DNA from 4 places in the Dechloromonas sp. TW-R-39-2 genome. Region 3 is predicted to be linked to each of the others. Evidence: riboswitches for the same ligand, from Rfam matches in the RefSeq annotation. Region 3 holds a riboswitch; each other region holds the start of a gene.

Region 1 (7,679 bases), 280 kb from region 3:
TCGCGCTCAAGCGGATTCACCACGAAGAGCCCAAGCCGGCCGGCTGAGGCAAAGCCCGGCCATCGCGCCTTACAGCGGCAGGAAAGTCGCCATTTTTTCCCAGTCGAGCGCGGTTTCGACCGAATCGGCCAGTCGGTCGAGGTCGGCTTCACGCCGGGCGGCAAAATCGACCTGCCCACTTTCCTGCAAGCCGGCCCAGGCGAGTAGCGCGGTCAACGCCTCGGGATGATCGAAAACGCCATGACAATAAGTGGCAAAGACCTGGTTGTCGGCTGAAACCGCCCCGTCCGTCCGGCCATCGGCCAGTTGTACCGCTGCCTGCCCCAGACCATCGCCGCGTGTCACACCCAGGTGAATTTCGTAACCGGTCATCGCCGGATTGCCCGGCAAGGCAAGATGGCCGCTGACATTGCGCAACTGTTTCTCGGTTTCCAGCGTCGTTTCCAGATCGAGCGCCGCCAGCCCCGGTGTGCTGCCCGGCTGGCCTTCCAGACCCAGCGGATCGTGAATCATCCGCCCGAGCATCTGGTAGCCGCCGCACAGGCCGACGACCTTGCCACCGTAACGCAGATGTTTCTGGATCGCCGTCGCCCAGCCTTGCTGGCGCAGCCAATCGATGTCGGCCCGCACGGCCTTGGAGCCGGGCAGGACGATCAGGTCGGCGGCCGGCGGCGTTTCGCCTGGGCCGATCCATTGGAAATCGACCTCCGGATGCAGGCGCAGCGGATCGAGATCGTTGTGATTGGAAACGCGCGGATAAGCCGGGGCGACCACTTTCAATCGGGCCGTTTTTTTACCGTCGACCGCAGCGGTGGCAATCGCATCTTCAGCATCGAGCATCAGGCCGTGCAGGTAGGGCAGCACGCCGAGCACCGGCTTGCCGGTGCGTTCTTCGAGCCAGGTCAGGCCGGATTCAAGCAACGAAATATCGCCGCGAAAACGGTTGATCACGAAACCCTTGACCCGGTTCTGCTCGGACGGCGAAAGCAATTCGAGCGTACCGACCAGATGCGCGAAAACGCCGCCCCGGTCAATGTCGGCAACGATGATCACCGGACAATCGACCGCCTCGGCAAAGCCCATGTTGGCAATGTCGCGCGCCCGCAGGTTGATTTCGGCCGGCGATCCGGCCCCTTCGACCATCACTGCGTCGTATTGCGCGGTCAACCGCCCCCAGGAGGCCAAAACGGCCTGCATCGCCCGTGGCTTGTATTCCTGGTAGTCGCGCGCATTGAGGTCCATCGCCACTTTGCCGTGGATGATGACCTGCGACTTCTTGTCGGTCGTCGGCTTGAGCAGCACCGGGTTGAAATCGGTATGCGGCAACAGGCCACAGGCCAGTGCCTGCAGCGCCTGGGCCCGGCCGATTTCACCACCGTCGACGGTGACCGCCGAATTGAGCGCCATGTTCTGCGGCTTGAACGGCGCGACATTGATCCCGCGGCGCTTGAGAATCCGGCACAAAGCCGCGACCAGCGTGGATTTACCGGCATCCGACGTGGTCCCCTGGACCATCAGTGAAAAGCAGGACATAGCGACCAAATGTGAAAAAAGTCCGTAATTATGGCACCATCGGCCCCGCCCATTTGTTTGGGCAAGTGTCTCCGGGTGTCGTTCAGCCAACGCTGGACGGAGAATCGGGAAGGCGGTGCAAATCCGCCACGTGCCCAACGCTGTAAGGATGACGGGCGATGCATCAGGCCACTGGACGGGAATACCGGCCGGGAAGGCGCATCGCCAGGCTGAATCCAAGTCAGAAGACCGGCCGGGAGACGAATTGCAGGCTGTCAGGCCCGGCAGCTGTTTCATTTCCAGAAGGGGAATCCATGGAAAACCAAGCCACACCGATGGCACCCGCCTTTTCCGACGCCGATCGGGCCGCAGTCTATCAAGCCATTTTCAACCGCCGTGACGTGCGCGGCCAGTTCCTGCCGACGCCGGTGCCGGACGATGTGCTCAGCCGCGTGCTGATGGCAGCGCACCACGCACCCTCGGTCGGTTTCATGCAACCGTGGAACTTTCTGCTCGTGCGCTCCGACGAGGTCAAGCAACGCGTGCATGGCATCTTCGACCAAGCCAACCAGGAAGCGGCCCAGATGTTCCCGGATGGCAAGCGCGAGATCTACAGCAAGCTCAAGCTGCAGGGCATTCTCGAAGCGCCGATCAGCCTGTGCATTACTTGCGACCGAACGCGTACCGGCCCGGTTGTCATCGGCCGCACGCACATTCCGACGATGGACCTCTACAGCAGCGTCTGCGCCGTCCAGAATCTCTGGCTGGCGGCCCGCGCCGAGGGCCTGGGCGTCGGCTGGGTGAGCATTTTCAATGAAACCGAACTGCAGGACGCGCTCGGCATTCCGCACCATATCGTGCCGATTGCCTACCTGTGCATTGGTTATGTCAGCCATTTCCACGACAAACCCGAACTTGAAAAAGCCGGCTGGCTGCCGCGTTTGCCGATCGAGAACCTGGTTTATTTCGAGCAATGGGGTGCCACGGATTCCGGCCAGAACGAGCCGTTGACCACAGCATTGCGCGACATGCAGGCCGACATTCAGGGACCGGGCATTTTCCCGAAATGAATCTCAGCATCGACGCCTTTGCCATGCCGCTGGCTGCTCTTGCCGCCGTCCTGCTCGACCGTGTACTCGGTGAGCCACGGTGCTGGCATCCGCTGGTCGGCTTCGGCAATTTGGCGTCGATGCTGGAAAAGAAACTCAACAATCGACACATTTCCAGCGGCTTGCTCGCCTGGCTGCTGGTCGTCGGTCCCTGGGTCGGGCTGGCCTTCTGGCTGCGCCCGTACGCCCCCTTCGCCATCGATATCGCCCTGCTCTACTTCGCCCTCGGTGCGCAAAGCCTGGCCGAACACGCCGAAGCGGTCGCCCGGCCATTGCGCGAAGGCCGGCTGGACGAGGCGCGGACGCGAGTCAGCTGGATGGTTTCCCGTGAAACATCGCAACTCGATGAATCCGGTATCGCCAAAGCGGGCGTCGAATCGGTCCTTGAAAACGGCAACGATGCAATATTCGGCACGCTGTTCTGGTTCGCCCTACTCGGCGGCCCCGGCGCGCTGCTCTTCCGGCTGGCCAACACGCTCGATGCGATGTGGGGCTACCGGACCGAACGCTACAACCTGTTCGGCCGCTTTGCGGCGCGTTTCGATGATCTGCTCAACTGGCTGCCGGCCCGCCTGACGGCGCTGACCTACGCCCTGCTTGGCCGGACGTGCAACGCGCTGGCCTGCTGGAAAACCCAGGCGCCGGGCTGGGAAAGCCCGAACGCCGGGCCGGTCATGTCAGCCGGCGCCGGCAGCCTCGGCGTACTGCTCGGCGGTTCGGCGATGTATCACGGCCAGGAAGAAATCCGCCCGCCGCTCGGCACCGGGACGGCCCCTCTGGCCGCCGATCTTGGCCGGGCGATCACCCTGATCCAACGCAGCCTGTGGCTGTGGCTGGCCGTCTTTTTCATGATTGGAATCCTGCATGCTTGAGCATGGCGGACGCCTGCGCCAAGCCGCAGCCCGATACGACATCCCACTCGACAACTGGCTCGACCTGTCGACCGGGATCAACCCGAATTGTTGGCCGGTGCCTGAATTGCCGGCCGATTGCTGGCTCCGCCTGCCGGAGAACGACGATGGCCTGGAAGCGGCAGCCGCTGCCTATTACGGCAACAGCAATCTGCTGCCGGTCGCCGGCTCGCAAGCCGCCATCCAGTTGCTGCCGCACTTGCTGCCGCGCGCCGTTGTCGCCTGCATCAGCCCCCTGTACGCCGAACATCCGCACGCCTGGCAACGCGCCGGCCATCGCCTGCGTTTCCTGCAGAACGCCACATTGCCGCGCGCCCTGACCACAGCCACACCGTATGTGCTGATGTGCAATCCGAACAATCCGACCGCCGGCCGTCACCCGCGCGATGTCGCGGTCGACGCGGCCATCCAGCTCAAAAAGCGCGGCGGCTGGCTGATTGTCGATGAAGCTTTCATGGACCCGACGCCGGAAGACAGCCTGACCGCACTGGCCGGCACAGCAGAAGCGCCGAACCTGATCGTGCTGCGCTCGATCGGCAAGTTTTTCGGCTTGGCCGGGGCGCGGGTCGGCTTCGTTTTCGCCGCCCCCGACCTGCTGGCCAAGCTGGCCGAACTGATCGGCCCGTGGTCGGTCGCCGGGCCATCGCGCGTTGCCGCCCGGCTGGCCTTGTCGGACACCGCTTGGCAGGCCAACGCCCGGATCGAATTGCAAGCCGCCGCCGCCCGCCTGCATGCTTTGCTGGCACCGCTGGGCGACGTCAGCAGCACAGCCTTGTTCGCTACGCTGAACGCGGCAGAAACCGGCGAACTGCATGAGTTCCTCGCCCGGCGCGGCATTTTGACCCGCCATTTCGACCAGCAGCCACTGCTCCGCTTCGGCCTGCCAGCCAATGAAGCCGAGTGGCTGCGCCTGGCCGCCGCCCTGAACGACTGGAAAGCCGCATGAAAAACCACCTTTTTGCCCTGTTGACCGCAGCACTCGCCTGCAGCCCGGCCAGTGCTGCCGATCTGGTCTTCAAGGACGATACCGGGCAGGAAGTGCGTCTCAAGGGGCCTGCCAAACGCATCGTGACGCTCGCGCCGCATGCCGCTGAAAGCCTCTTCGCGGCAGGCGCCGGCAGCAAGCTGGTCGGCACCGTCGATTACAGCGACTACCCGCCGGAAGCGAAAAAAGTCGCCCGCGTCGGCGGCTATTCGCGCATCGACCTCGAAGCGGTGGCGGCGCTCAAGCCAGATCTGGTGCTGGCCTGGCAAAGCGGCAACAACCTGACGCAGGTCGACAAACTCCGGGCGCTCGGCCTGACGGTCTACGTCTCGCAACCGAACAAAATGGAAAATGTCGCCGACCAACTGATCCGCATGGGCCAGCTGGCCGGCACCGAAGTCGCCGCCAATGCAGCCGCAGAGCAGTTCCGCAAGCGTCTCGAAGGCTTGCGCAAGGCCAATGCCGGCAAGCCGAAAATCCGCGTTTTCTATCAGATCTGGAAATCGCCGCTGATGACTGTCGGCGGCCCGCAGATCATCAGCGATGCGATCACGCTGTGCGGTGGCGAAAACGTTTTCGGCCAGCTGCCGCAGATGGCGCCGACGGTCAGCGTCGAAGCCGTGCTGGCGGCCGATCCGGAAGCCATCGTCGCAACCGGCATGGGCGATGCCAAGCCGGAATGGCTGCACGACTGGGATAAATGGACGCGGATGACCGCCGTCAAGCGCGACAACCTGTTCCATATCAATCCGGACATCATGCAACGCCACACGCCGCGCATTCTCGATGGTGCAGAGAAACTTTGCGCTCATCTCGATGTCGCACGCAGCCATCGTCCAGCCAAGTAAAACCATGCCCCGTCTGCCGCAACGCATCGTCTGCCTGACCACCGAAACCGTCGAAGTCCTCTATGCCCTCGGCGAACAGGACCGCATCGTCGGCATTTCCGGTTACACCGTCCGTCCGCCCGAAGCGCGCAAGGAGAAGCCCAAGGTCTTCGCCTTCACGACCGGCGACATCGACAAGATCCTCGCCACCCAGCCTGATCTCGTTCTCACCTTCTCCGACCTGCAAAGCGAAATTTCGCGTGACCTGATCAAGGCCGGCGTGCCGGTCTACGCCTTCAACATGCGCAGCGTCGACGACATTCTCGGGATGATCGAAACGATCGGCCGGCTGGTTGGCGCGCAAGATAAGGCGCTGGCCATCGTCGCCGGGCTGGAAGCTCAAATCGCCCAAGCCAGAGCGATCGCGGCCGAACGCTTGGCCAAAACCGGCAAGAAGCCGCGCGTTTATTTCGAGGAGTGGGACGAGCCGCTGATCAGCGGTATCCGCTGGGCTTCCGAGCTGATCGAAATCGCCGGCGGCGAAGATGTTTTTGCCGAACAAGCCCGCTCGCCGCTGGCCAAGGACCGCCGCCCTTCTGCCGAAGACGTGATTGCCGCCGCGCCGGACATCATCATCGGCTCATGGTGCGGCAAGCACTTCCGCCCCGAACGGGTCGCCGCCCGACCCGGCTGGCAGGAGATTCCCGCGGTCAACAACGGAAAAATGCATGAAATCAAATCAGCCGTCATCCTGACGCCAGGGCCGGTGGCAATCAGCGAAGGACTGCCTCAACTGCTCGAAATATTTGATCTGTAAGAAAGCAGCTCGAAACCCGCTGACTATAATCAGCCTCTCCGCCAAGGATCCAGACCATGAAAATCGCCGTATCGACCCTCTTGCTCAGCCTGCTCTGTGCCGCCACTCCGACTTTTGCCGCCGATGAAGGCACGGCCGCGCTGGAAGCCATCGGCCAGATCAACGGTACGGCACTGGCCTGCAAGCAGCCGGCACTGGTCAGCCGGGCGCGCAACTCGGTCGCCACCACGGCCCCCAAGACACGCGCCAATGGCGAAACGTTTGAAAACGCGACCAATGCCGCCTTCCTGGCTCAAGGCAAAGCCAAGTGCCCGGATGCCGCAACACTCGCCAACCAGCTCGGTGCCGCCGAACAACGCCTGCAAGCGGCCTTCAAGTCGACTCAATGATCCGTTTCTGCGCACTGCTGCTGATTGGCTTGTGGCTGGCTCCCCCCGCTCTGGCTGAATCATGGGAAGCCCTGCGCAGCAACAGCAGTGCCGGCATTATTCCGCGCTATCTCCTGCAAGACCCGAATGGTCGCTCGGTCAACAGTGAGGATTTTCGCGGACGCTACCAGCTGATTTCCTTTGGCTACACCTATTGCCCCGATATCTGCCCAACCACCCTGGTTGAAATGGCCGAAATTCTGAAGCAGTTGGGCGACAAGGCGGCACGCGTCCAGGCAATCTTCATTACGGTCGACCCGGAACGCGACACCGGCAAGGTGCTCAAGACCTATACCGAATTTTTCGACCCCCGCATTCTCGGCCTGACCGGCCCGGTCGCACTCGTCCGCCGCTCGGCAGACAATTTCAAGATCCGCTACAGCAAGGTTTTTGAGCCGGACACCCCGGCCGACCGTTATGCGGTCGACCATTCGGCAGGGATGATTTTGCTCGGCCCCGATGGCCAATTCATCAAAAAATTCCCCTTCGCCATGCCGGTTGGCGAAATCTCGCGCCAGCTCGAGGCTTACATCAACACGCCTTAACTGCAGGAAAACACTCATTGCATTGGCATAGGGGCTGAGGCTATAGTCTGCCGATGTACCGAGCGTTCCTGCGCGCCCTCGTATTACTGTTCCTGCTTGCCCCGATTGCCCGGGCAGGCGGTATTGCGCTCGTACTCAGCCAGCAGGGCGGACCTTACGCCGAGTTTTCAACTGCCCTGCAAAAAACACTGGAGGGCAGCAACTGGAACGTGGTCACTTCCGGCACACCGGAAACCATCGAACTGTCGGTCATCCGGACCGATCTGATCATCACCGCCGGCGCCGAAGCCCTGCGCCAGACCCTAGGCCGAAATAGTGCACAACCTGTACTGGCCACCCTCCTGCCCCGGCAAACCTACGAAAAAATCCTTGCCGATGCCGGCAAATTGCGCGGCCGAACCTCTGCAATCTACCTCGATCAGCCGCCAGTTCGACTCGCCACTTTTCTGCGTTACTTGCTGCCTGAACACAAACGGGTTGGAATGCTTCTGAGCAACGAAACACGCAATCTCTACAATCAGTACAAACAGGTCTTTTCAAACGCA
Region 2 (7,679 bases), 290 kb from region 3:
AAGGCAATGAACGGGACAACCGACAGCGTGATCAGCGTCAACTGCCAGTTCAGGTAGAGCAGCCAGGCCATCAGGCCAACGATGGCCAGCGAATCCTTGATCAGCGAGGTCAGCGCGTTGGTTGCCGCACCGGCCACACCAGCCACGTCATAGGCAATGCGCGACATCAGGCGGCCCGAGAGATTGTCGCTGTAATACTTGGTCGGCAGGCGGACCATGCGGGCGAACATCGCCTGGCGCAGTTCGGTGATGACATTGTTCGACACCCAGCTCATGGCGTATTCGCCGATGAAGCCGAAAACAGCGCGGGCCAGGAAAATGCCCATGATCGCCGCTGGAAAGAGCAGCCAGTCCCATGGCCCGGCGGCGGCGGAAAAACCGTCGTCGAGCAGCTTTTTCATCATCGCCGGGAACACCGGCTCGGCCAGGGCCGACAAACCCATCGCTACCAGCGCGGCGGCAAACGCCTTCCAGTAGGGGCGGACATAGGTCAACAGCCGGAGGTAAAGCTGACGACTGGTCATGTCACTGGCCATGCAAATCCCTGATGCGAAAAGTAGAACCCGTGATTATACCTGCCCGACCGGAGCGGGACTGAGCGAACGGTAAAGGGCGAGCAGCCGGTCGGCCATCGCCGGCAATGTCAGGGCCTCGACACTGGCTCGGGCCGCCGCACGCGCTGCCTGATCGCCGGCCAATGCGCACAGGTCGTCGAGTCGGGCAGCCAGTTCGGCCCGATCAACGGCATCGACCACCCAGCCATTCACGCCGGCCTGCACCCACTCCTGAGCGCCACAGGTTGTCGAGGTGACAATCGGCAAGCCGCAGGCCAGCGCCTCAAGCGCCGCATTCGGACAGGGGTCGTACAGCGTCGGCAGGACAAAACCGTCGGCTGCGCCGTACCACGGGCGAACATCCTTGAGCGGCCCGGTGAAGTGGGCCCGACCGCCCAGCCCGAGCGATGCGGCCAGCGCCCGCATGGCCTTGAGCTTGCGGTCGGCACCGACGATGACCAGATGCGCCGCCGGATTGCGCGTCGCGGCGAAGGCGCGCAGCAGTTGCGGCACACCCTTGCGTTCAAAACCGCTGCCGACAAAAAGCAGAACCGGTGCATCCGGCGGAATGCCGGCTGCGGCGCGGGTCGCGCTGCGGAATTCGTCAGCCAGCCCGGGATGGAAGACGGCGGTATCGACACCGTTGTAGATCACGGCGAGCTTGCTGCGGTCGATGCCGTAAAAACGGCTGATTTCATCGGCCACCATCTGCGAATTGCAGATCACGCTGCGCAAGGCCGGATGTTCGAACATCGCCCGTTCCGTCGCGCAAACATAACGGTGATACGGCGAAAAACGCTGTATCAGGCGCTGCAGTGGCCCGAGGATTCGCGCCCGATGAACCAGCCATGCGGCATGCACGCCATCGCCGGCCCGAAAGATCATGCAGCCGGGAACGCGCTCGTGCGACTGGGTGATATCGAATCCCCCCGCCGCCATCTCGCGCTGCGCCGCTGCTGCGAAACTGCGGTCGCGCGCCGCCCGTCCGCCCAGCAAGCGGGAATACGCCGGGTCGCAGGTCACCTGGCGAAATCCTTCGCGTGGTGCGCCATCCCAACTGCGCGTGATCAGCGTGACTTCCGCCCCTTCGGCCGCCAGCGCCGCCAAGGCCCGTTCGACAAAGCGCTCGGCCCCGCCAAACGGGTTGTAACGTTGACGAACGATGGCAATCTTCACAGCGCGAGCAATTCGTGAGCTGCCGCCAGCACTTCATCCGCCCCCAGGCTGACCAGGCAATCGCTGAGCTTGCCGCCGCCACAGCCATCGATACCGCATGGCCGACAGGGATGCTGGGTGCTGCTGACAACACGGAAGGGAATGCCCCACGGCCCCCACTGCTTGTCGCCGGAAGGACCAAACAGCGCGACGGTTGGTGTGCCCACGGCTGCGGCAATGTGCATCGGCGCCGAATCGACGCCGATGAACAGCTTCGCAGCCTGGGTCAGCGCCGCCAGCTCCTTGAGCGAAAGCACGCCGGACAGGCTGAAAGCCGGCTGCGCCAGCCCGGCCTGGATCGCATCGAGCATGGTCTGTTCATCCTTGCTCGGCGCTGCGGTCAACACCACCGCATGACCCTCGACCTGCAGACGGGTAATCAGTGCAACCATGCGGTCAACCGGCCAGCATTTGAAAAACCAGCGCGAGGCCGGGTGAATGTGGATGAAATCGCCACCCTTCAGGCCGAATCCCTGCAAATGCGCCGCCACACTGGCTTCAGCCGCCAGCCCCGGAATGAGGCACATGCGTCGTTCTTCAGGGGCTGGCTGAATGCCGATCCGGCGCAGGGCGTCGAGATTGGCCTCGACCATATGGCGAAAAGCATTGCGCGGTGCCGTCTGGAGATGGGTAAAACTCTGCTTCCAGCGCTTGCTGCGCCCGCCGACCGACGGCCCGACCGACCAGCGCGGCTTGAGCAGGCGGCACAGCCAGGCGCCGCGCCAATGTTCGGTCAGGTGGATGATCAGGTCGTAACCACGGGATTTGAGCGCGTTGTAGAGCGCCAGTTCGGCCTTGCTCTGACCGACGATGCCGAGTTTCTTCCATTTGCGGTCGATGGTGTGAACTCGCGCGATTGCCGGATGCAAGGTCACCATCTCGGCCGTATCGGCATAAACCAGCGCATCGATCTCGACCTGCGGCGCATGCGCCTTGAGCACCGAAAATACCGGCGAACTGACCAGCACATCGCCGTGATGGCGCAGCTTGATAACCAGTGCCCGACGAACTTCGCCGAGCGGCACGGCATCGCCCAGAGGATTGAATATTTGCATCCCGGTATTTTACCGGGGGACGTCGACCGTCGTCAGCGATCCGTAGTCAAAAACCAGTTCACTCCAGCGTTCCGGCGGCAAATTCCGCCAATACGCCAGCAACACCCGAATCACGCCGGCATGCGTGACAAGCACGGCCTCAGGCTCGCTCAGGCTGGCGACAAAGTCGAGCGCCCTGTCCTGCAGCGCCTGCGGCGACTCGCCGCCAGGCGGCGCATAGTGCGCCACATCACTCGCCCAGTCATCGATCTGCTGACGCGGGATGGCATCCCACGGTCGACCTTCCCAGGCACCGAAATTCATTTCGGCCAGCCGCGCATCAAGCCGGGGCGCGGGATGCAGTGCCTCGGCCAAATGCCGGCAACGCTGCAAGGGGCTACTCCAGACGGGCAAACCGGGCGGCAGGCGGGGACGCAAGGCGTCAGCGGCCGCCTCGACATTTTCGGCCACCAGATCGAGTTGACCGTAGCAAATGCCGGCCTCGACCCGTGGCCGCGGATGACGAACGAGGTGAAGAATCATCCCGGCAACGCAAACTTCACGGTTCAGGCGTAGCGGATCGGCTGCGAACGAAGACGAACGAACTCGGCCAGTTTGCGGTCCTCGACCAGCAGATGATGTTCGTAACCCTGCACGATGAAGTCGACCAGCATGCTGACGGCGCGCTGCTCGCCAAGAATGGTCAGTTCGAAAATATGCGTCAGCTGCTCGACCGTTTCATTGTGCAAACGGCGATGCTCCTCGGCGCCGGGATACGCAATATCGGTCATATAGCGTTCTTCCTCAACAAAATGAGCGCCTACATAGCGCATGAATTTGTCGAGAAAACCGGAGATGAATTCTGAATGAACGTCGGCATCGGCGTGCGCCATCATTTCATTGAAGAAACCGATGAACAGCTTGTGGTCGTAATCCAGACGCGGCTGCCCGACGCTCATGGCAGGGTCCCACACTACCGCATCGTAATTTTTATGCATGCCAAACCCGCCCTGTCCGAACATCACGATCGACTAACAAAACTTTCGTCATATTGTCGCACAACAGCAAAGCCGAACGACATAAGCCGATTGCATGAAACATCACCCTCCGCTCAGACCGGCAACAACGCCAGCAAGCCAAGATAGAACGCAATTTCACTTAATTGCTGGGTGGCACCGAGACAGTCACCGGTATAACCGCCCAGCCAGCGCATGAAAAGCCGTGACAGCCAAGCCGTCACCAGCGCGGCGAGCAAACACCCGGCCACCGCCTTGACCGGCGGCAGCCCGGCCAACGGCAGCAGGGCAAACCCCGCGGCCATCAACAAAATAGGCCAGGAAAGGCGATTTGCCAGCGGCCTGGCCTTGGAAAGCGCATCGTCGCGGACATAATCCATGCTTGCCAGCAGGGAAGTCGCGCAAAAGCGTGAAATGGCATGCCCGGCCAGCAAAGCCCAAGGCAGCAGGGCATCGTCCAGCGCGACAAGCAGGGTGAATTTGCCAGACAAGGCCAGAACCAGCGCCACCACGCCATAACTTCCGACCCGCGAATCCTTCATGATTTCAAGAATGCGCTGCTTTTCCCAACCGCCGCCCAGGCCATCGACCGTATCGGACAGGCCATCCTCATGAAAAGCCCCGGTCACATAAATCGTCGCCACCATCGACAGCAGGACAGCCACCGGTTTGGGCCAGAACAAGGCAGCCCCGAGATAAACCAGCACCCCGATGCCGCCGACCAGCAGGCCGACGGCAGGGAAATAGCGCGCTGCTGAATTCAGTGCTTCCGCCGAATGCCCGACCCAGCCGGGTACCGGCAGCCGGGTGAAAAAACGGATAGCCCCGAAAAAATATTCCAGCTCACGCTTCAACATCGGGGCTTATTCCTGCTCGGACACGCCGGCCGACTCGAAACTGGCCATTTCATTGAGGAAAGCCAGCGCCGCACGGACCAGCGGATAAGCCAGCGCCGCTCCGGTACCTTCGCCGAGCCGCAAGCCGAGATCAAGCAGAGGCTCGGCCTGCATTGCGCGCAGTTGGGCCTGATGCCCTGGCTCGGCCGAGCGATGGCAGAAAATGCAGTAATCGGTGAATGCCGGGAAAAGCTTTGCTGCGGTCAACGCGGCCGAACTGACAATAAAGCCGTCGATCAGCAACACCATTTTGGCTTCCGCCGCCGCCAGCATGGCGCCAACCATCATGGCGATCTCGAAACCCCCGAATTCGGCCAGCACGGCGAGCGCTTCGTCGCTGCCTCCGGTGGCCCGGTAACGACTCAGCGCCTTGTCCAGCAAAGCCTGTTTACGAACCAGGCCGGCATCGTCCAGCCCGGTGCCACGGCCAACCGCCTCGGCCAGCGAAACCCCGGTCAGACAATGTGTAATCAGCGACGCCGATGCCGTGTTGCCGATCCCCATTTCGCCGAAGCCAACAACATTGCAGCCGCCCGCCGCCAGACCGCGCACGATCTCGGCGCCGCTGGCAATCGCCACTTCGCATTGCGCCAGGGTCATTGCCGGCTCATCGATGTAGCTGGCCGTTCCGGCGGCGACCTTGGCGTCGATCAGACCCGGACGACGGCCGAATTCATGGGCCACCCCCGCGTCGACCACGGAAAGCGCCATACCGTTCTGGCGGGAAAAAACATTGATCGCCGCACCGCCGGCCAGGAAATTTTCGACCATCTGCCAGGTCACTTCCTGCGGGAAAGCCGACACACCGGCCTTGGCCGCACCATGGTCGCCGGCAAAAACCAGCATCTGCGGCTGCGTGAGCTGCGGCGTCAGACTGTGCTGGATCAGCCCGATTTTCCTGGCAAGCGTTTCAAGCTGGCCAAGCGCGCCAAGCGGCTTGGTTTTCTGGTCGATTTTGTGTTGCAGCGTAACGGCCAGCCCCTGGTCGGGGCGAGTGATATTGAATTTTGAATGCATCCGATTCTTTCTGTTCGAAAAAGCAAAAGGGCCTCGCGGCAACGCTCGCAAAAACGTCGCCACGAAGCCCTGTCCACAGGCTTCCAGCCCAAACTGACTCGATACGTCTTCTGGCTCTCGGATCAGCCGTTTGCCGCACCTTCCCGCCGGGTCTGTTTCCCCATAGGCAGTGGTTTGTCGCGACATCCGTCCCCGATTACAGCGGCGGGCCCGCCACGGAATTGCACCGTGTTCCGTTACATCGAATCGGGCGGAATTATCCGGCTTGCGGCGACCCGGCGCAATCACCTAAAGTGCCAACCATGAAAGAACTCATTCTTGGTGGCGCCCGTTCGGGCAAAAGCATTCTCGCCGAAAAACGGGCAGCCGAATCGGGCCTCAAGGTCGTCTACCTGGCCACGGCTGAACCCCGTGACGGTGAAATGTCGCGCCGCATCGCCCATCACCGCGCCCGTCGCCCGGCCGAATGGGGTTGTGCCGAAGAAACCCTTCACCTGGCAAGCCGTTTGCGCGAGCTGGCAGCACCGGATACCTGCATCCTGGTCGACTGCCTGACACTATGGCTTTCCAACCTGCTTTTTGCCGGCCAGGCTGGCACTCAGGCCGAAGCCGGCCAGGCCATCGACTGTCCGCTGTTCGATGGCGAAACAGCCAGCCTGATCGAATGCCTGCCGGACCTGCCCGGGCGCATCATTCTCGTCTCCAACGAAGTTGGCTGGGGCATCGTGCCGATGCATCCGGTTTCCCGACTGTTCGCCGATGAACAGGGACGCCTCAACCAACGCGTTGCCGCTGTTTGCGACCGCGTCACATTGGTTGCAGCCGGACTGCCACTATCACTAAAGTAGGGTTATTCTTCACTCTTTGATGCTTCGGAGGAACCATGCAGCGCTTGCTCGACATTCTGGCCTCCGGCATCCACGACACCAAAAATCAGCTGTTCGTCGCCGAAGCGCTGATTGCCGCCCGCGAAGCCGAACATCGCATCGACCTCGGCGAGGCGCGTTACGCCATCGAAGCGGCCGCCGAGCGCCTGTCGCGGACACTCGCCAGCTACCGGCTGCTCCGCCACGGTGCCCAACTGGCCATCGTACCGACCATCATCGGCGATCTTTGTGCCGAAGTCGGGCTGGCCCAGAAAGCCCACCTCGCCGCCAACGGCATCACCCTGAACATCGATTGCCAGGCACCAGACGCCTGGCCGCTGGACCGTGACCTGATCGCCGACATGCTCGGCAACGCAGTGCAAAATGCCGGCCGCTTTGCCCGCAGCCAAGTATGCCTGACCGCCAGCGAATGCAGCGATGGCCTGCGCTTTTCGGTCGAAGACGACGGCCCCGGCTTTGCCCATTTCCCACCTTCCAGCGGTACCGGCCTGCTGCTGGCCGAACGGCTGGCCCGGCTGCATGCCCGGCAGGAGCGGCATGGCAGCTTGCGCCTGAGCAACGACAGCAGGCTGGGCGGCGCACGTTTTGAGTTGCTCATTCCGTAGATGAGCGATTACAGCAAAAAGCGTTTTCTCGTCATCGACGACCAGCCGCTGGCCCGCGATGCGCTGCGCAGCATCGCCCAGACGGTCGGTGCCTTTGCCGTCGAATTCGCCTCGAATTACCAGGATGCGATCTACCGCATCCGCAACAACGTACCGGACATCATCCTCTGCGACTACATCCTCGGCGAAGGACGCTCCGGCCAGCAATTGCTCGAAGAATTGCGCCGCTTCAACCTGTTGCCGGACGAAACCATTTTCATGATGGTGACCGGCGAACAATCCTACGAGCAGGTGGTTTCTGCGGTTGAACTGGTTCCCGACGACTACATCATCAAACCTTTTTCGCCCGACAAACTGCTCTTGCGGCTCAATCGAATTGTTCAGAAAAAGGATTTTTTCGCCGCGTATTACCGGGAAAAACGCCAGCAGGAATACCAAAAAGCACTGGCTATCCT
Region 3 (7,679 bases):
AGCAACCCAAATCAGCAACAAGCTCATACCAGAAGTTCCATCGTAATAAATTGCCATTCCTCAGCGGTTACCGGTGTAATCGACAAACGGTTGCCGCGGGCAAGAAGGCGCATGTTAGCAAGTTCCGGACAAGCCCGCAGTTCAGTCAGCGGCAAATAGCGCGTCTTTTGCACGAACATGACATCACGCAATAACCAGCGCGGCGAATCGGCTTTGGATTTCGGGTCGAAATACGGGTTGACCGCATCAAACTGGGTTGCATCGGGGTAAGGCGCCGAAGCGATCCGGCAAACCCCGGCAATCCCCGGTTCGGCACAGCCCGAGTGATAAAAAAATGCCAGATCGCCGACCCGCATCGCATCGCGCATGAAGTTGCGCGCCTGATAGTTTCTGACGCCAAACCACGGAAAGGGAACATTTGGCGCAGCGGCAAGATGATCAATCGAGACCTCATCAGGTTCCGATTTCATCAACCAGAACTGCGCAACCGGTTGATCGGAGACTGCCATGGGAAAATCAGGAGAAATAGTCATCGCCAGGCCAAAAAAAAGGCCCCCGCAAGTGCCGTCAGACCGGCATCCTGAACCGGGGTCCAGAATGGTCGCTTTCCAGCTGCATCAGGAACGCCTGACAGAGAGGCACTCACAACAGCAGCGGTATGGTCCGCAACCGATGCCAATTAGCATTGGTTCAAGGAATATATGGTCTTAACAAACACCGCAGGGGACGCTCGGCGGGCGGCGCCGGGGTCAACAGCAAATGACCTAGATGTCCAGTTGCTGCTGGGGCGCAAGCACGGAATCAATTCGTGCTCCCATGTGATCGATTCTACGCTTTGTCTCGGAAGTATCAACAGATTCCGCATCGCCTTCGATACCGCCTGCAGCCTGACCGGCCAGCAGTTCGTGCGCGATGTTGAGCGCAGCCATTACCGCTACACGCTCGGCAATAGTGCTTTTGGTGCGCTGGGCGATTTCGCGCATTTTGTTGTCAACCAGGTCGACCGCAGCAAGCAGCGCATCGCGCTCTTCGGCACTGCAGGCCACGCGATATTCGCGCCCCATGATTTTGACATCGAGGAAATTCGTTTCGGTGCTCATCTCAGACATCCTCGGGCAGCTTGTCGACCAGGCCTTCAAGGCGCTCTCGCGCCACCGTCATTGTCTGACGCAAGTGGAGACGCTCTGCCTCGGCAGCAGCCATCTGGTTTTTCAGCACCTCGTTCTCGGCACGCAACTGGTGCACCAGGGCAACCACCTGTTCAATCTTGGCTTCAAGCGCTTCGAGTTCGGTATTCATGGCGCGAACTATAGAGGGAAAAACAATGCGTGGTCAAGGACTAAGCCTTTATTCTCAAAGTGGTTTATACGAAATGGGCACGACTTTTATAGTGCGATGCAGCAAGTGCACATGTAGAATGCGCACCGTGTCAGGTGCTGCGCGCGGATTCTCCAAGTGCAGTTAAACGGGAAAGTGGTGCGTCTCCGATGAGATCAATCCGCTGCTGCCCCCGCAACGGTAAGTGAGTGCGGATGTACCTCAAGGCCACTGGGTAAAACCTGGGAAGGCGGTACATCAAGACTTGCGAGCCCGGATACCGGCCTGAAACAAATCACGGAATTGCCACGGGGTTGTGGCGCCAGTTTTATTCGGCCGACCTGTCATCCCTTGCTTTTCCTTTTCAATGCCATTCCGGTTCGCGGGGACGCCTGCCGGAAAAAGGAAGACCATGAATTTTCGATTGACCCACACTGCGGCTGTGATCAGTTCGCTTTTCGCGCATCACGCCATTGCCGAGCCCCTCAGTATCGACCGGCCAACCGAGCTGGAATCGGTCGTTGTTTCGGCCAGTCGTTTCATGACGCCGCTGGAAAAGGCACCGGGGCAAGTCGAGATTGTTCGCCAGGATGAATTGAACAGCCGCAAAAACGACCGATTGAGCGATGTCGTCAAATACATTCCAGGCCTGACCATCCAACCCGGGCGAGGCACGACCCAATCGACCCAGGCCATGTCATTGCGCGGCATCCCGGACGAACGACGGATGCTGGTCATGGTCGATGGCATACCGGTCAACGACGGTTACGCCGGGAGCGTCAACTTATCCGGCATGCCAACCGAAATACTTCGCCAGGCCGAAGTCATGGTCGGCCCGATGTCTTCGCTCTATGGCGGAACGGCAATGAGCGGCGTGGTCAATTTCACCACCTTGATGCCGAAAGCCCCGATGTTCAACGCCAGTTTTGGTTACGGCGCACCTTTTTCGCGTGGTACGGCACCGGAAGACACACGCCGGATCAGCTTAATGGGCGGCACGCTGTTCGATAATGGTCTGTCGGTCCTGATTGGCGGCAACTGGATGGCAACCGCCGGCTATCGCAATGAAAATGTCACGGCAACAAGCAGTCCTGGCGCCACCGTCAGCGGCTGGACCCAGACCAGCAGCAACAAGGGGGTCAATGCTTATCTCGTTGGCAACAAAGGAGCAACGGCCTGGGAAGAAAACGGCGAGTACATCAAACTCGAACAGCGCCTGGGCGGCCTGAACAAATGGCGCGCCGGCTGGCAGCGCCAGGCTTATGAATACTCGAACAGCACCCCGGAAAGCTATCTCAGAAACAGCAATGGCACGACGAACTGGAACGGGTGTACGCCGACAACGGCCATCTGTTCGACCTGGATGGCCAGCCCGGGCGCTTATGAACGGCAGATTTACTCGCTAGGCGGCGATATCGAAACGCTGGGCGGACTGCTCAAGATCAGCGCAGCCTATATTGATGTCAGCAGCAATTATTTCATCACCCCCAGCACCAGCCGGATCAGCGACTCTCCCGCCCGCAGCGAATTGCTTGATGCTTACTGGACACGTCAGCTGGGTCGCCACGGCATCACGCTGGGGAGCGCATGGCGCCACGACCGGGCAAACAACAGCGAATACACACTGAGCAACTGGCACGATGCATCGAGCCGGGGCAATCTTTACGCCAACGTCAGTGGAGAAACCAACTCTCTCGGCTTGTATGCTCAGGATGAATGGCAACTGAGCGATCGACTGCTCGCACATTTCGGCCTGCGTTACGACTACTGGAAGAACTCGAACGGCCATATCGAGACCCCGGGCTGGAACAGCGGCAATATCTACAAAAACTACGCCAGCCGGACGGCTGAAGCCTGGAACCCGAAACTGGCCCTGCGTTTTGAAGTCAATTCAGCCTTTGCCCTGCGCACATCATACGGTTCTGCCTTCCGCGCGCCCTCCGTCTACGAGCTTTATCGCAGCGGCTGGATCGGTAAAACAAACTTAACCGCCAATCCACTGCTCAAGCCAGAAACCGTCACAACGCTGGATATCGGCGCAGATTTCAAGCCCTGGCAAGGAGGCGAACTCAAGTTCACTGCCTTCAGCAACCGGATGGATGACCTGATCTACACACAAACGAGTGGAACAACGCGTAACCGGATCAATGCGGAAGAGGCCACCAGCCAGGGCTTCGTCGTCGGCATGACGCAAAAAATCGGCGACTCGACCCGTCTGATGGCCTCTTACACGATGACTGATTCCGAAGTACGGCGGAATAGCCAATCGCGCATCAGCCAAGGCAAGAAAATCGCTTATTTGCCGCAACACCAGGCAACGCTCGGCTTTGACACCAGCTACGGCCCATGGACGCTGGGCAGCAATCTGCGCTACGCCAGCAAGCAATACTCGACCGATGACAACAGCGATTTCGCCGGCAACGTCTTCCAGTCCTACGATGCCTACACCGTCGTCGACAGCCGTATCGCCTATCGCATCGACAAGCACATCACCGCCTCGCTGGCGATCGACAACCTGCTCGACCGTGAGTATTACTCGTACTATGCCGCACCCCGGCGCAACTGGTTTGCCGCGGTCAACTACGCTTACTGAACCATGCCCTCCAGCCGCCGCGCCCTGCTGATCCTCGCCTGTCTCTGCCTGCTCGTCCTGGCCAGCTTCGCACTGGCCCTGACGGTCGGCAGCTTCAAGGTTTCGATCGGTGAAGTGTGGGCGGCCCTGCTCGGGCAGGAAGGCGGCGCCGGCGATGTCGTGCTGCAGCTTCGGTTGCCGCGCGCAATTGCCGGTTTTGCCTGCGGTGGCCTGCTGGCACTGGCCGGCGCATTGATGCAGGTATTGCTGCGCAATCCGCTGGCCGATCCTTACGTCCTGGGGATTTCCGGCGGCGCCGGGGCCGGGGCAATGTTCGCCATCATTCTCGGCTTGCCGGCCCTCGGCATCGACGGACTGGCTTTTGCCGGTGCGCTCGGCGCCATGCTGCTGGTTTTTGGTCTGGCGCACGGCGATGGCAGCTGGACGCAGACACGCCTGCTACTCACCGGCGTCATCGTTGCCGCCGGCTGCGGTGCGCTGGTCGCCCTGATGCTGGCCATCGCACCGGAGCACAAGCTGCGCGGCATGCTTTTCTGGCTGATGGGCGATCTCGGCCAAAGCGCCCAGTGGTGGCCAGCCCTGAGCGCCCTGGGCCTGGCATTGATACTGGCCATGCCCTTCGCCCGCGAACTGAACATGCTGGCACGTGGACAGATGCAGGCCCAGGCGCTGGGTGTCGCGGTCGACCGCTTGCGCTACGCCATTTATCTGCTCGCTTCGCTGGCCACCGCTGCGTCTGTGACAACGGCTGGTTCGATCGGCTTTGTCGGCCTGATCGTTCCCCACCTCGTTCGCCTCGCCACCGGCAACGACCAGCGACTGCTGCTCCCTGCATCGGTGCTGGCCGGCGGCTCGCTGCTGGTTCTGGCCGACACGCTGGCCCGGACGATCATCGCCCCGCAACAACTCCCGGTCGGCGTACTCACCGCGCTGATCGGCGTCCCGATCTTCCTGGTCATCCTGTCGAGGCAGCCGAAATGAGCGGCGCCCTGCTCGAAACACGCCAATTGGCCGTCGACGTCGGTGGCAAACGAGTCATCGACCGGCTCGACCTGAGCCTGCACGCCGGCGAACGGCTGGCCATCCTGGGGCGCAATGGTGCCGGTAAGTCGACCTTGCTGTCGACACTGGCCGGCTTGCGTCCAAGTAGTGCCGGCGTGGTGATGCTCGATGCCGAAGACCTTGCGCTGACCCCGCCGCACCAGGCCGCCCTGCGTCGGGCCTGGCTTGGCCAGTTCCAGTCCGACCCGTTTGGCTCGACGGTTCTGGAAACAACCCTGACCGGCCGCCACCCGCACCTTGGCCGCTGGGCCTGGGAAAGCCGGCAGGATGCCGAAATCGCCCGTGCTGCACTGAAATCGGTCGGCCTCGATGGCATGGAAACCCGCCAGATTCATACCTTGTCAGGTGGCGAACGCCAGCGCCTGGCGATTGCCACGCTACTCACCCAGGCAGCACCGCTGTACCTGCTCGACGAGCCGCTCTCGCACCTCGACCTCAATCACCAGATGGCTGTCCTCGAACTGTTTGCGGAGACCGCACGCAACGATGGGGCGGGCGTCATCATGGTGCTGCACGACCCGGCACTGGCGCATCGCTTCTGTGATCGCGCCTTGCTGGTGCATGGCGATGGCCGCACCGAGCTTGGCACGGTCGACACCATCCTGACGGCAGAAAAGCTGTCCCAACTTTATGGCTATGGCCTGCGTCAGCTCGAAGACCGCGGCCATCGCTGTTTCATTCCGGAGTAAGACCCATGGCTGTGACCCACGAAGAACGCATGCAGAAAAAGAAAGCCGTGGTCGATGAAAAGATCGCCGGCGCCCAGGAAGAGCGCGGCGTATTGCTGATCAACACCGGCAACGGCAAGGGCAAATCGTCGGCCGCTTTCGGCGTCGTCGCCCGCGCCCTCGGCCACGGTCTGAAAGTGGGTGTCGTGCAGTTCGTCAAGAGTCGTTCGGATACCGGCGAAGAAGCCTTTTTCCGCCAGCAGGCCAATGTCGCCTGGCATATCGGCGGCGAAGGTTTCACCTGGGAAACCCAGGACAAGGAACGCGATGCCAAAGCCGCGCAAGCCGCCTGGGAAGTCGCCTGCGGCCATTTGAACAATCCGGCTATCGGCCTCGTCGTGCTCGACGAAATGACCTACGCCTTCAAATACGGCTGGCTCGATCTCGACAGCGTGATCGCCAAACTGCTTGCCCGACCGTTGATGCAGCACGTCATCATCACCGGCCGCGCCGCCCCCGAGGCTCTGCGCGATGCAGCCGATACCGTCAGCGACATCGGCAACGAGAAACACGCCTTCAAGGCAGGCATCAAGGCGATGCCGGGGCTCGACTGGTAAGTCGGCCACACTCGTCCGAAAACACCTCGTCAATGACACGCTTTTCTTGCCGCTGGCAACGCCATGCCCTGGCACTTTTGTGTGCCGCCGGCATGGTATCGGCGCAGGCCGCAACCCTGTTCGCCGTGGTCACCGAACGAGCCGCTCCCACCGCAATCGAAGCGGCGCATCGCCATCTCGCCAGCCATCCGGGTGACCGCATCATGTTGCGCACGCCGGCCCAGTTGATGGCGGCCGACGAAAAACAGCTTGGTCTGTGGCTAAGCAAGGCCGACAGCATATTGGCCGTTTCGGTCTTCAGCGACCCGGCCCGTAGACTGAAAGACGCGCTGGGCCGTCACGTACGGCCACAAACGCCCGTACTGGCGATGAACGGCGAAGCCAGCCTGAATCTGATGAGCCGCGACAACGAAGGCTCCCTGGCGGCCTTTCCAGCCGAAACCCTGCGCCAGCTGGCCTTGGAAAACCCACCGGAATCAGCGTTGACCGCAGCAAGCAAGCAGTCGACCACGCGCCACTGGCTGGCCGCCCGTCAAATCTGGCAAGCCGGCGGCAGCGACAACACGCAGGCCCTGTTCGCCCACCTGCTCGCTCCACAACAGCCTTTACCGGCAATCAAGCCGGAACCGACGCTGCGCCTGCGCGTCGGCCAGCGGGAATTGAGCGACACCGCGGCCTGGGGTAACGCCAGCCAGCTCGGACTCAAAGCCGAGCCGACCGTCGTCGTCCTCGACCTGGCCAATATGGATGGCGGCCCGCCCGCCGCACTCTGTCGGCAGATCGAAGCCAACGGCCAAGCCTGCGTCCAGGTGCTGACGCGCTGGGGCGGCGCCTCGCGCGAAGCGCTCGAACGACTGCCTGAACTGATCGCCCCGGCCCGTGCGGCGGCCCTCGTCGTACTGCAGGATTTCGTCGTCGGGGCGGCCGAAGGGCGCGAAGCGGTCGGCGAAGCATTCAAGAAACTCGACGTACCGGTCTTCAAGGCGATCCGCCTGAACGAGCGGACAGCGACCCAGTGGCGCTTGTCGCCCGATGGCCTGCCGGCCGATTCGGTGCAGTATCGCGTCGCCCTGCCCGAGTTGCAGGGCATCGGCCAGCCCATCGTCGTCTCGGCGCTCGGCGCGGCGCGGCCGGACAAGCTGACCGGCATCGAAAGCCGGCCACCGGTCGTACTGGGCGCCGAAGTCGACCGTCTGGCGGCCCGTGTCGGCCGCTGGCTCGACCTGCGCGCCAAGGCCAACCGCGACAAACGGGTCGCGGTGATCTATTACAACCATCCGCCGGGGCGACAGAACATCGGGGCCGACAACCTCGACGTGCCAGCCTCGCTGTTCGACATGCTGCACGCGCTGAAAGCCGCTGGCTACACGGTCGGCGAACTGCCGGCATCGCCCGAAGCGCTGCTCGACCGGATCATGGCGC
Region 4 (7,679 bases), 960 kb from region 3:
TGCTGGCCGCCCAGAACTGGCCGACAGCGCGGGCCGAGCGACGAACGGTCCACCAATCCCAGGCTTTGGCCAGGATCAGGTACCAGCTGGCAATCGACATGATCGCCAGAATGATCGCGACGCTGTGTGAAATGGCATCGCCTGCAGCCCAAAGGTGGGCGAAGCCGAAAGCGTTTTGCGTGGTTTCCTGCATGTTATTGCTCCAATTTGAAAATGATGGGTACCAAAACCCAGCTTTGAGTCGGGGTGTCGCCACGGCGGGCGGCGACGAATTTCCAGTTCTTGACGGTGTTGACCGCAGCGTTGTCGAGGCGCTCGCTGCCGGAAGATGTCTTCACTTCAACCTGTTCCGCCGTTCCCTGCGGGCTGACCAGGACGCGCAGCATGACCTTGCCTTCTTCGCCCATGCGGCGTGACAGCGGCGGGTAGGGCGGGGCCGGGTTGCGCAGGTAGTCGGCGTCGAAACGGGCTTGCGTCACCGCCGGTGCGGCCGGTGCCGGCGGGGCCGGTTTGACTTCGGGCGGGGCGGCGACCGGTGCGCTGGGCGCCGGAACGACGCTTTGCGTGGCTTCGATCTGGGGCGTCGGGGCTTTGGGGGCCGGGCTAGGCTGCCTGACCGGTTGCGGCTTGACGACCGGCAGCGGCTTGGGTTCCGGTTTGGGTTCGGCCGGTTGCAGCAGGTCGACGACCAGCGGTATTTCCATCATCTGCGGGACGACGGTCTTGGCTGCAAAAATCAGCAGAAAGATGCCGACATGCAAGCCGATGACCAGTGTCAGCAGGCTGCTGCGTCGGCTGTTTGAAGCCTGGGATAGGGTGTAACTCATGAATTTCGTTTTCCGGATTGTCCCGAGCCGGCCGGAAAAAACCCTTGGCTGGCTGTACATGCTGGCTACGGGAACGAGAGGTACAACGGAGATCGTTGGTGGCTGGCCTATTTGGTCAGGATCAGCTTGTTTTCACGCGTCACGCGCAGCAGGTAGCGTTGGCCGGCGTGCATGATTTCAAGCGTTACAGCGCCGCGCAGCAATTCACTGGTGTCTATCCGCGGCAAATGGGTGCCGGATAGCGGTGGTGTTGCGGGTGAAGGCTGGGAAGGCGGGTTCATGATATTCCTGCAAATGAGAACTTGTCGCAATTTTACGTAAACGCGAATCGTTGTCAATTACATTCGTTTGCAATTTGTCGATCAAACGTTATATCTGTCGCCTGCCATTCCCAGTCAAAGTGCTCTCTTGTGCCTTAGAACGTGAAGCGCATGCCCAAGCGCAGGGTGCGCGGTTCGATCGGATGCACCAGGCGGCCATCGATGCCGCCGCCGCAACTGCCGTTGGCGGCTTCGCTACGCGTGCAGGCGCCGCCCCAGTATTCGATGTCGTTGGCTTTCTTGTCGAACAGGTTGAGTACATCGAGTGTGAATTGAAGCTGGCGATCGTAGCGGTAACCGGCTTTCAAGTTGGTCATCCAGAAGGCCGTCGATTTTTCATGCGCCGTTTCTTCAAGGGCGTAGGCCCCGATATAGCGCAGGCGCAGGCCGCCAAAATAGCGGCCGCCCTGGTCGGCCGTCAGGCCGAGCGAAGCGGTCAGCGGGATGGCATTCGGTACATGGCGTCCGCCGTTATCGGCGTTGGCTGTCTTGAAGCGGGCTTCGGACAGGGCCAGATCGGCATCGATGATCAGGCCATCGGTCGGCACGATGTAGTTGGACCATTCGATGCCGTGCCGTTGCGAGGCGCCCTTGGGTTCGGTGATGCCTTCATCGCCGATGAACACCAGCTCGGAGGCCAGATCCATTTGCCACAGTGACAGGCTGGTATGCCAGCCGCGCAGTGGCGCGGCACGCATACCGATTTCCGAGCCGCGGGCCTTGACTAGCAGCGGGACGGCCATCGTCGCCGAACCGTCCTGCGGGTTGGTTCTTGCTGTTGCACCGCGTACATCGTTGCTGTGGAAGCCGTTGCCCCAGTTGGCGTAAAACTCGGTGGCGCCGAGCAGGTTGAAGGGGCCGATGGTGATGCCGAGTTTGGGGCTGGTCTGGCCGGCGCTGATATCGCCGCCATTGCTCATGTTGTTGGCGCCACCCAGGGCGCTGGCCTGGGCCCGGATTTCGTCGCGGCGCAGGCCGATGTTGCTGCGCAGCCATGGAGTCCACTGGCTACGCGCTTCGAGATAGAAACCGAGTGCTGTCTCGTTGATGCGGTCTTCGCGGACGGTGTTGGTGCGCTGGCGATTCTCCGTGCTGTACAGGCCAACGTGGCTGATCCGGTCCTGACGCAGTGAGACGCCGGCGGTAATTTCGCTGTCCTTGAACTGTGGACCGAGAAACCAGCTGCGGCTGGCCTGGCCGCCCCAGATGCGTCGCTCGTCAGCCTGCTCGTGCTGGTCGCCATTCAGTCCGTTGATGTAGCCGGACGGGGCGGAGAAAAGATTGAGCCCGTAATCGATCAGATATACGTTGGCCCGGGTGGCGCCTTCTTCACCGGTTCTGGCCCATTCGCCGGACAGGCTGTAGCGGTGCGTTTTGCCGCCATCGTTGGCTGACAGCGCACCGTAGCGACCGATCTCGCCGCTCTGGATGGCGCGTTCCGGAACATGTTCGGTGGCTCTCCAGTCCGCCTTGTAAGCCATTGCCGTGACGGCGTAGCCATTGTTCGTCGTACCGTTCGAGAGACGCAGCACGATATTCGTCTTTTTCAGGTTTTCCGGCTGATCCCAGGGGCCGTCGTTACCGGCCAGCTCCAGTGCGCCGAGCAACTGGTGACCGGCCATTTCGCTGCTGCCCGCCGTCACCAGGCGGCGAAAACCGTTGCGGCCGATGCTCATGTCGACAAACGGGCTGGCCAGGCTACGCTGATAATCGATCCGGGCCGAGCCGGCCGTGGCGAAATCGCCATCGTCCGCTGCATAGACGCCCTTGCGGTATTTGACGCTGGAGATCAGTTCCGGGATCAGGAAGTTCAGATCCATGTAACCCTGACCATGGCCATGGGTGACCATGTTGGCCGGCATGCCCATGACGTGGGTTGAAAAGTCGCTGCCGTGATCGAGATTGAAACCGCGCAGGAAATACTGGTTGGCCTTGCCGTCGCCGGAGTGTTGCGTGACGATCATCCCCGGCACCGTTTCAAGTACTTCGGCCGGCCGCAACAAGGGACGATTGGCCAGTTGTTTGGCGGTGACCGTTCCTTCGGTGGCCGAATCGGCAACGCCGATCAGATTCTGCTGGCCGCTGCTGACGGTCACTTCTTGCAGCGTCGGCACGCCGGCCGCCTGGGTGCTACCTGAAAAAGCAAGCAGCAGGGCGGCTGTCAGGGGCGATGTTCTAAACGATTTCACTGGCATGGGGAGTCTCCGCAGGCGGGGGAGATTCGAAGGGGCGCGCTGGGCGCAGCGCGATCGCCGCAACGGGAGTTTCCCGTGGGCAGACAAGCCGGACGAACGAAAAATGGCAGCACGCACAAACCTTTCATCAGGGACACCCCGCCCCATCATTGGTTGGAAAGTTGTTGCGGCAGGTCTCCTGGCTCTCGGTTCATCGCGCTTCGCTGCCTTCCCGGTGTGAGCCAGTGGCAAGAGTGGCGAAGCGCTCGCCGATAACAGTTGCGGGGGCAGCCCCGGATTTCGAGTCAGACTCGGCACCGGATTCCCTTTTAATCCCCAGAATGGGGAACCTTCAACAACTTTGATTCTAACGGTATGGTGGCCTGAGCGTCAATGATGTTTCTACTATGGGTAGTGCCTGCGAATATTTTTTCTACTGTATATGGTGGTTTTTGAATTTTTTAGAACACCGTACTCCTGTTTGCCAGACCGCTTGAAGTGGATGTAAAAGAGAGCTGGGCAGTTTGATCAGTTCGCTTTGGCGCGACCGTAGTGGGCCACAAAACTGGCCTTGCCAAGGGTGTTCGCATTGATCATGTAGCCGGCCAGTGCTGCGGTGGCATCGGCCGGGATTTCGATTTTGGCTGTCTTCAGGGCGTAGACCGTGAAAATGTAACGATGCGCTTTGTCACCTTGCGGCGGACAAGTGCCGCCCCATCCAGCGACACCGTAATCGATCCGTACATGCTTCGCACCGGCCGGCAGTTTTGCGCCACCGACCGCCCCGGCATCCGCCGCCAAGGCGTGCACTTCGGCGGGCAGATCGATGACTGACCAATGCCACCAACCCGAACCGGTCGGTGCATCTGGATCGTATACGGTGACGGCAAAGCTTTGGGTGCCGGCGGGGGCGCCGCGCCACTGCAAGGCGGGCGATTTGTTTTCGCCGGAGCAACCGAAACCATTGAACTCGAAACGCTTGTCGATCATGCTGCCGGGCTTGATATCCGGGCTGCTCAACTCGAAATCGGTCGCCACAGCGAAGGTCGACGTAGCGGCAAGTGCGGCGGCAAGAAGAAGTTTACGCATCATTTGGACTCCAGAAAAAGGAAGGCCAATGATGACCACAGGAAGCGCGGCGCGCTAGCTCTGGCGCGTCAATTGCTGTGCGTTGCAGTCCATACTGCAGCTTTCATGAGCGCAAGTGCGACGGTGCATAGCCAAAGCGCTGGCGAAACGCCGCTGAGAACCGGCTGTGTGAGTCGTATCCACAGCGCGCCGCAATTTCCGAAACCTGCAGGCTGGAGGATTGCAGCAAGGCCATCGACGCTTCGAGGCGAGCCTCACGCACGCATTGACTGACCGAGGTGCCTTCTTCCACCAATCTGCGGCGCAGCGTGCTGGCGCTGAGCAGGAAGGCACGCGAAACGCTGGCCATGGTCCAGTCGAATTCGGGGCGTTGCCCGACCAGCCGGTATACCCGGTCTGTCCAGCTCAAACTGTGCGTCGGCGTAAAAACCAGACCGCGCTCGGCCAGCAGCAACAAGACCTCCAGCGCCCGGTGTTCGCGAACGGCATTTGACGCGCGGGGATCTTCAAGCGCCGCCAGTGTATGGCTGAAGGTCGCCGTGAAAGCCTCATCCGCTTTGGTCATCGCGCAACTGCGCAATATCGGTGTCGCGGTGAACTGAGCAAAACGTTCGAAAAACTGTTCAAGCAACTGCGGCGAAAAACTGATGATGCGCGCCTGGTAGGCGCCACCCGGATCAGCTTCGTTGATCACATCCCACTGCGTTGCGCGCGGGATGAGAAATACCTCGTTGGCACCAAACTGCTTGTCACCGAGCGGGGTGGATAAGCGTTTGCGGCCGGAAATCACCCAGCCGACCAGATCGTCACGCATGGTGAGGGTGCGCACCGTATGCGAGATACGCGTGTTGATGGTCAGGGCAGAGACGCCAGCGGGTGAGTTCATCCGGGTGTGTGGATAGTGCAAGGAAATTGGGCGATTTTGGCGTGTCGACCGTAGCACGCAGGAAGATCGCTTGACGGGCAGCATTTGCCGCACGGCGCAGCGTGCTGTCCCAGCCCCCAGGCTGTGGCGGCCATGGGGTGCGTCAACCGGCTCAACGTTTTGCCGCGGGGGCCGGCGCGTCAATCAGCCGATGAAATGCCTCATGGACATCAAAGAATGCTGCATCCACATCGGCCAGCTTGCCTTTGCATTTGCCTTGCAAAGCGTTAATCGTTGCAAGCAGCGGCGTTGCGTCCGAAGACTGGATGCCCTTGGCCAGTTTCTCCATCTCGGCAGCCTGGGCGCAGGCGTTGCGCGAACGCTCCTTGCCGGGGCGTGCATGCCAAATCGGCGCGAGCACCGCATGGAACGCATCAACATCTTGGGGGAAATCGTGATGATGCTTGTGTCCCGGGTTTTCGGCCAAGGCGGCAGTGAGCCAAAGTGCTGACGAAACGGTAAAAAGCATCCTGCTAAGTTTGTTGATCATGACATTCCTGAAAAGAGTAAAAACTTCGATATTTGGGGCGATCCATACGTTATCCGAACTGCCGTATCAAATCACCTGGCATCCGGTGATCATCTGTGTCTCCGGCCCGGCTTTCAAACCTGATCTTGTGCCGCCATCGTTGGCAGGCTTGGGTTGTAGCGCGGGTCAATGGAAAAGCGGCAGGATAGCAAAATGTTGCGAGAGCCTCCAAAAATACGAATGAAATGTAGTTATTTGGTATGGGAGCTACCTAGGGCCTTCGGATTGTTTTGATCTAAATCAAGCTGCGCCTGAACATCAGAGGCACATTGCACGCTCAACTGTTCCCGCAGCCTGAGCTAGGAGAAGCAATGCGCGATGTAAAGTCTGTCCAGATTGATACCCTGTTGGGTCGAATCCCTTTGTTTGGAGGACTTTCCTGCGACGAGACTCTCGAAGTTGGCAAGGCCTGCCAGACACTGCATCTCGAAAAGAACGACATGCTGTTTCGATCCGGGAATGGGTGCTCTGGTCTGCTGATCGTGATGTACGGCCAGGTGAAAGTGGCATTTTCATCACCCCAGGGCACCGAAAAGGTCGTCACTATACTGGGCGCAGGGCAGAGCTTTGGACAGACCGAGCTTATTTTGGATCAGCCCTACCGGGCTCATGCGCAAGCACTGGATGACACGCTGGTGCTACAGATCTCGAAAACGGCAATTCTTGATCTGGTCGCCCGCAATCCGGGCTTCACCCATAATTTGCTAAGTTCTCTGTCGCAACAAACGCACGACCTGATGGTCGATCTGGAAGGGTACACGCTGTGTTCCGGCGCCAAGCGCGTACTCACCTTTCTGTTGCGTGAAGCAGCCAATCAGGAATCATGTCAGGAAGCCACTGTCATCAGGCTGTCTGCACCTAAAAGCGTCATTGCCTCTCAGTTAAGTCTGAGCCCTGAGCATTTCTCCCGGACTCTCCACGAATTGAGCGCGCAAGGTCTCTTTACCATCCAGGGGCGCGACATTCACATCAACAGCATCTCGCGATTACAACTGGATTTAGTCGCCTAATCAGGATTGGTCAGCGCTAGTACCCAATCCCCCCTTCCTTTCACTACCTTGGCTCGATCAATGATGGTTCTCGAGACTAATGCGATTTACACCGTTGAACTGTGCAGCGGAGATGTCCAGCAGTGGAAATACCTCGGTCAAGACAGCCGGGGATTGGTTTGGTGGAAGGATGTGGAAACCAGGCAGGAATTCAATGAGGCTTCCCTGATGTATGCGTGGCGCGTGAAGGAAAAAACACCTTCACAGAAGCCGTAGTCAAATCACTGCACATAGAGATAGGTTAGAGAAAAAGCAACGAGATGCCTATTTTCAGGCTGGAGTTTTTTTCTCTCGGCGGCTCGACTTCCAGCATCAACCGCATTCTAGAGTCATGTTGCGGGTGGGCTATCGGCTAAATAGCCGGTGACTGACTCCACGAAGCAGTTATCTGAAAATCCGCCAGGCTTCTGAGCCTGTCTTTGGGGATGCTTCATACCTGGCTTACGGCAGGCAGCTTGATTTCAATAGCCGTATACCGGAAAGTTGGCTGAATTGGTGCTATCGGCCATCTGCGGACACTCGATTACCGTGCCCCAAAGCAGACATTGCTCTGAGTCAGTTGTCCGGCATATTGATATTGTTATACTGACAGCCAACATTCCAAGTGACTGAATACAATATGCTTAGTGCAATATATCCGGCGTCAGCAATATCAATTGCCATGCGGACCCGAGCGTCCGTGTAAACACTGTTAGGTGCCACAAATGCGTCGTATCTTCTTACCGCTTTCTCTCGTATTTTTATGCGGGATTTCGCATGCTGGCAT

Evidence for each region. Region 3 has a riboswitch for cobalamin ahead of GBK02_RS01060 (TonB-dependent receptor). Riboswitches for the same ligand answer to the same signal wherever they lie in the genome.
Region 1: linked by a shared signal. The riboswitch ahead of bluB (5,6-dimethylbenzimidazole synthase) and the one ahead of GBK02_RS01060 (TonB-dependent receptor) in region 3 are both predicted to bind cobalamin.
Region 2: linked by a shared signal. The riboswitch ahead of cobT (nicotinate-nucleotide--dimethylbenzimidazole phosphoribosyltransferase) and the one ahead of GBK02_RS01060 (TonB-dependent receptor) in region 3 are both predicted to bind cobalamin.
Region 4: linked by a shared signal. The riboswitch ahead of GBK02_RS13165 (TonB-dependent receptor) and the one ahead of GBK02_RS01060 (TonB-dependent receptor) in region 3 are both predicted to bind cobalamin.

What each region holds. Positions count from the first base shown of each region.
Region 1 is NZ_CP045202.1:490,985-498,663, reverse strand. It holds gene GBK02_RS02445 (response regulator) at 1-47, shown strand, start outside; gene GBK02_RS02440 (cobyric acid synthase) at 70-1,533, opposite strand; cobalamin riboswitch at 1,590-1,785, shown strand; gene bluB (5,6-dimethylbenzimidazole synthase) at 1,827-2,582, shown strand; gene cbiB (adenosylcobinamide-phosphate synthase CbiB) at 2,579-3,493, shown strand; gene cobD (threonine-phosphate decarboxylase CobD) at 3,486-4,478, shown strand; gene GBK02_RS02420 (cobalamin-binding protein) at 4,475-5,365, shown strand; gene GBK02_RS02415 (cobalamin-binding protein) at 5,370-6,161, shown strand; gene GBK02_RS02410 (hypothetical protein) at 6,218-6,550, shown strand; gene GBK02_RS02405 (SCO family protein) at 6,547-7,134, shown strand; gene GBK02_RS02400 (ABC transporter substrate-binding protein) at 7,188-7,679, shown strand, end outside.
Region 2 is NZ_CP045202.1:499,515-507,193, reverse strand. It holds gene msbA (lipid A export permease/ATP-binding protein MsbA) at 1-536, opposite strand, end outside; gene GBK02_RS02485 (glycosyltransferase family 4 protein) at 570-1,730, opposite strand; gene rfaQ (putative lipopolysaccharide heptosyltransferase III) at 1,727-2,824, opposite strand; gene cobC (alpha-ribazole phosphatase family protein) at 2,834-3,346, opposite strand; gene GBK02_RS02470 (bacteriohemerythrin) at 3,370-3,762, opposite strand; gene GBK02_RS02465 (adenosylcobinamide-GDP ribazoletransferase) at 3,915-4,676, opposite strand; gene cobT (nicotinate-nucleotide--dimethylbenzimidazole phosphoribosyltransferase) at 4,683-5,732, opposite strand; cobalamin riboswitch at 5,815-5,993, opposite strand; gene cobU (bifunctional adenosylcobinamide kinase/adenosylcobinamide-phosphate guanylyltransferase) at 6,035-6,580, shown strand; gene GBK02_RS02450 (sensor histidine kinase) at 6,616-7,224, shown strand; gene GBK02_RS02445 (response regulator) at 7,225-7,679, shown strand, end outside.
Region 3 is NZ_CP045202.1:209,929-217,607, forward strand. It holds gene GBK02_RS01035 (sulfite exporter TauE/SafE family protein) at 1-27, opposite strand, end outside; gene GBK02_RS01040 (EVE domain-containing protein) at 24-509, opposite strand; RNA gene ssrS (6S RNA) at 549-729, opposite strand; gene GBK02_RS01050 (cell division protein ZapA) at 765-1,100, opposite strand; gene GBK02_RS01055 (hypothetical protein) at 1,102-1,299, opposite strand; cobalamin riboswitch at 1,415-1,621, shown strand; gene GBK02_RS01060 (TonB-dependent receptor) at 1,730-3,910, shown strand; gene GBK02_RS01065 (iron ABC transporter permease) at 3,914-4,891, shown strand; gene GBK02_RS01070 (ABC transporter ATP-binding protein) at 4,888-5,661, shown strand; gene cobO (cob(I)yrinic acid a,c-diamide adenosyltransferase) at 5,667-6,257, shown strand; gene GBK02_RS01080 (cobaltochelatase subunit CobN) at 6,290-7,679, shown strand, end outside.
Region 4 is NZ_CP045202.1:2,708,515-2,716,193, reverse strand. It holds gene GBK02_RS13180 (MotA/TolQ/ExbB proton channel family protein) at 1-193, opposite strand, end outside; gene GBK02_RS13175 (energy transducer TonB) at 195-827, opposite strand; gene hemP (hemin uptake protein HemP) at 935-1,108, opposite strand; gene GBK02_RS13165 (TonB-dependent receptor) at 1,243-3,342, opposite strand; cobalamin riboswitch at 3,493-3,690, opposite strand; gene GBK02_RS13160 (YbhB/YbcL family Raf kinase inhibitor-like protein) at 3,850-4,413, opposite strand; gene GBK02_RS13155 (helix-turn-helix transcriptional regulator) at 4,514-5,296, opposite strand; gene GBK02_RS13150 (hypothetical protein) at 5,448-5,825, opposite strand; gene GBK02_RS13145 (Crp/Fnr family transcriptional regulator) at 6,176-6,874, shown strand; gene GBK02_RS13140 (hypothetical protein) at 6,935-7,129, shown strand; gene GBK02_RS13135 (hypothetical protein) at 7,618-7,679, shown strand, end outside.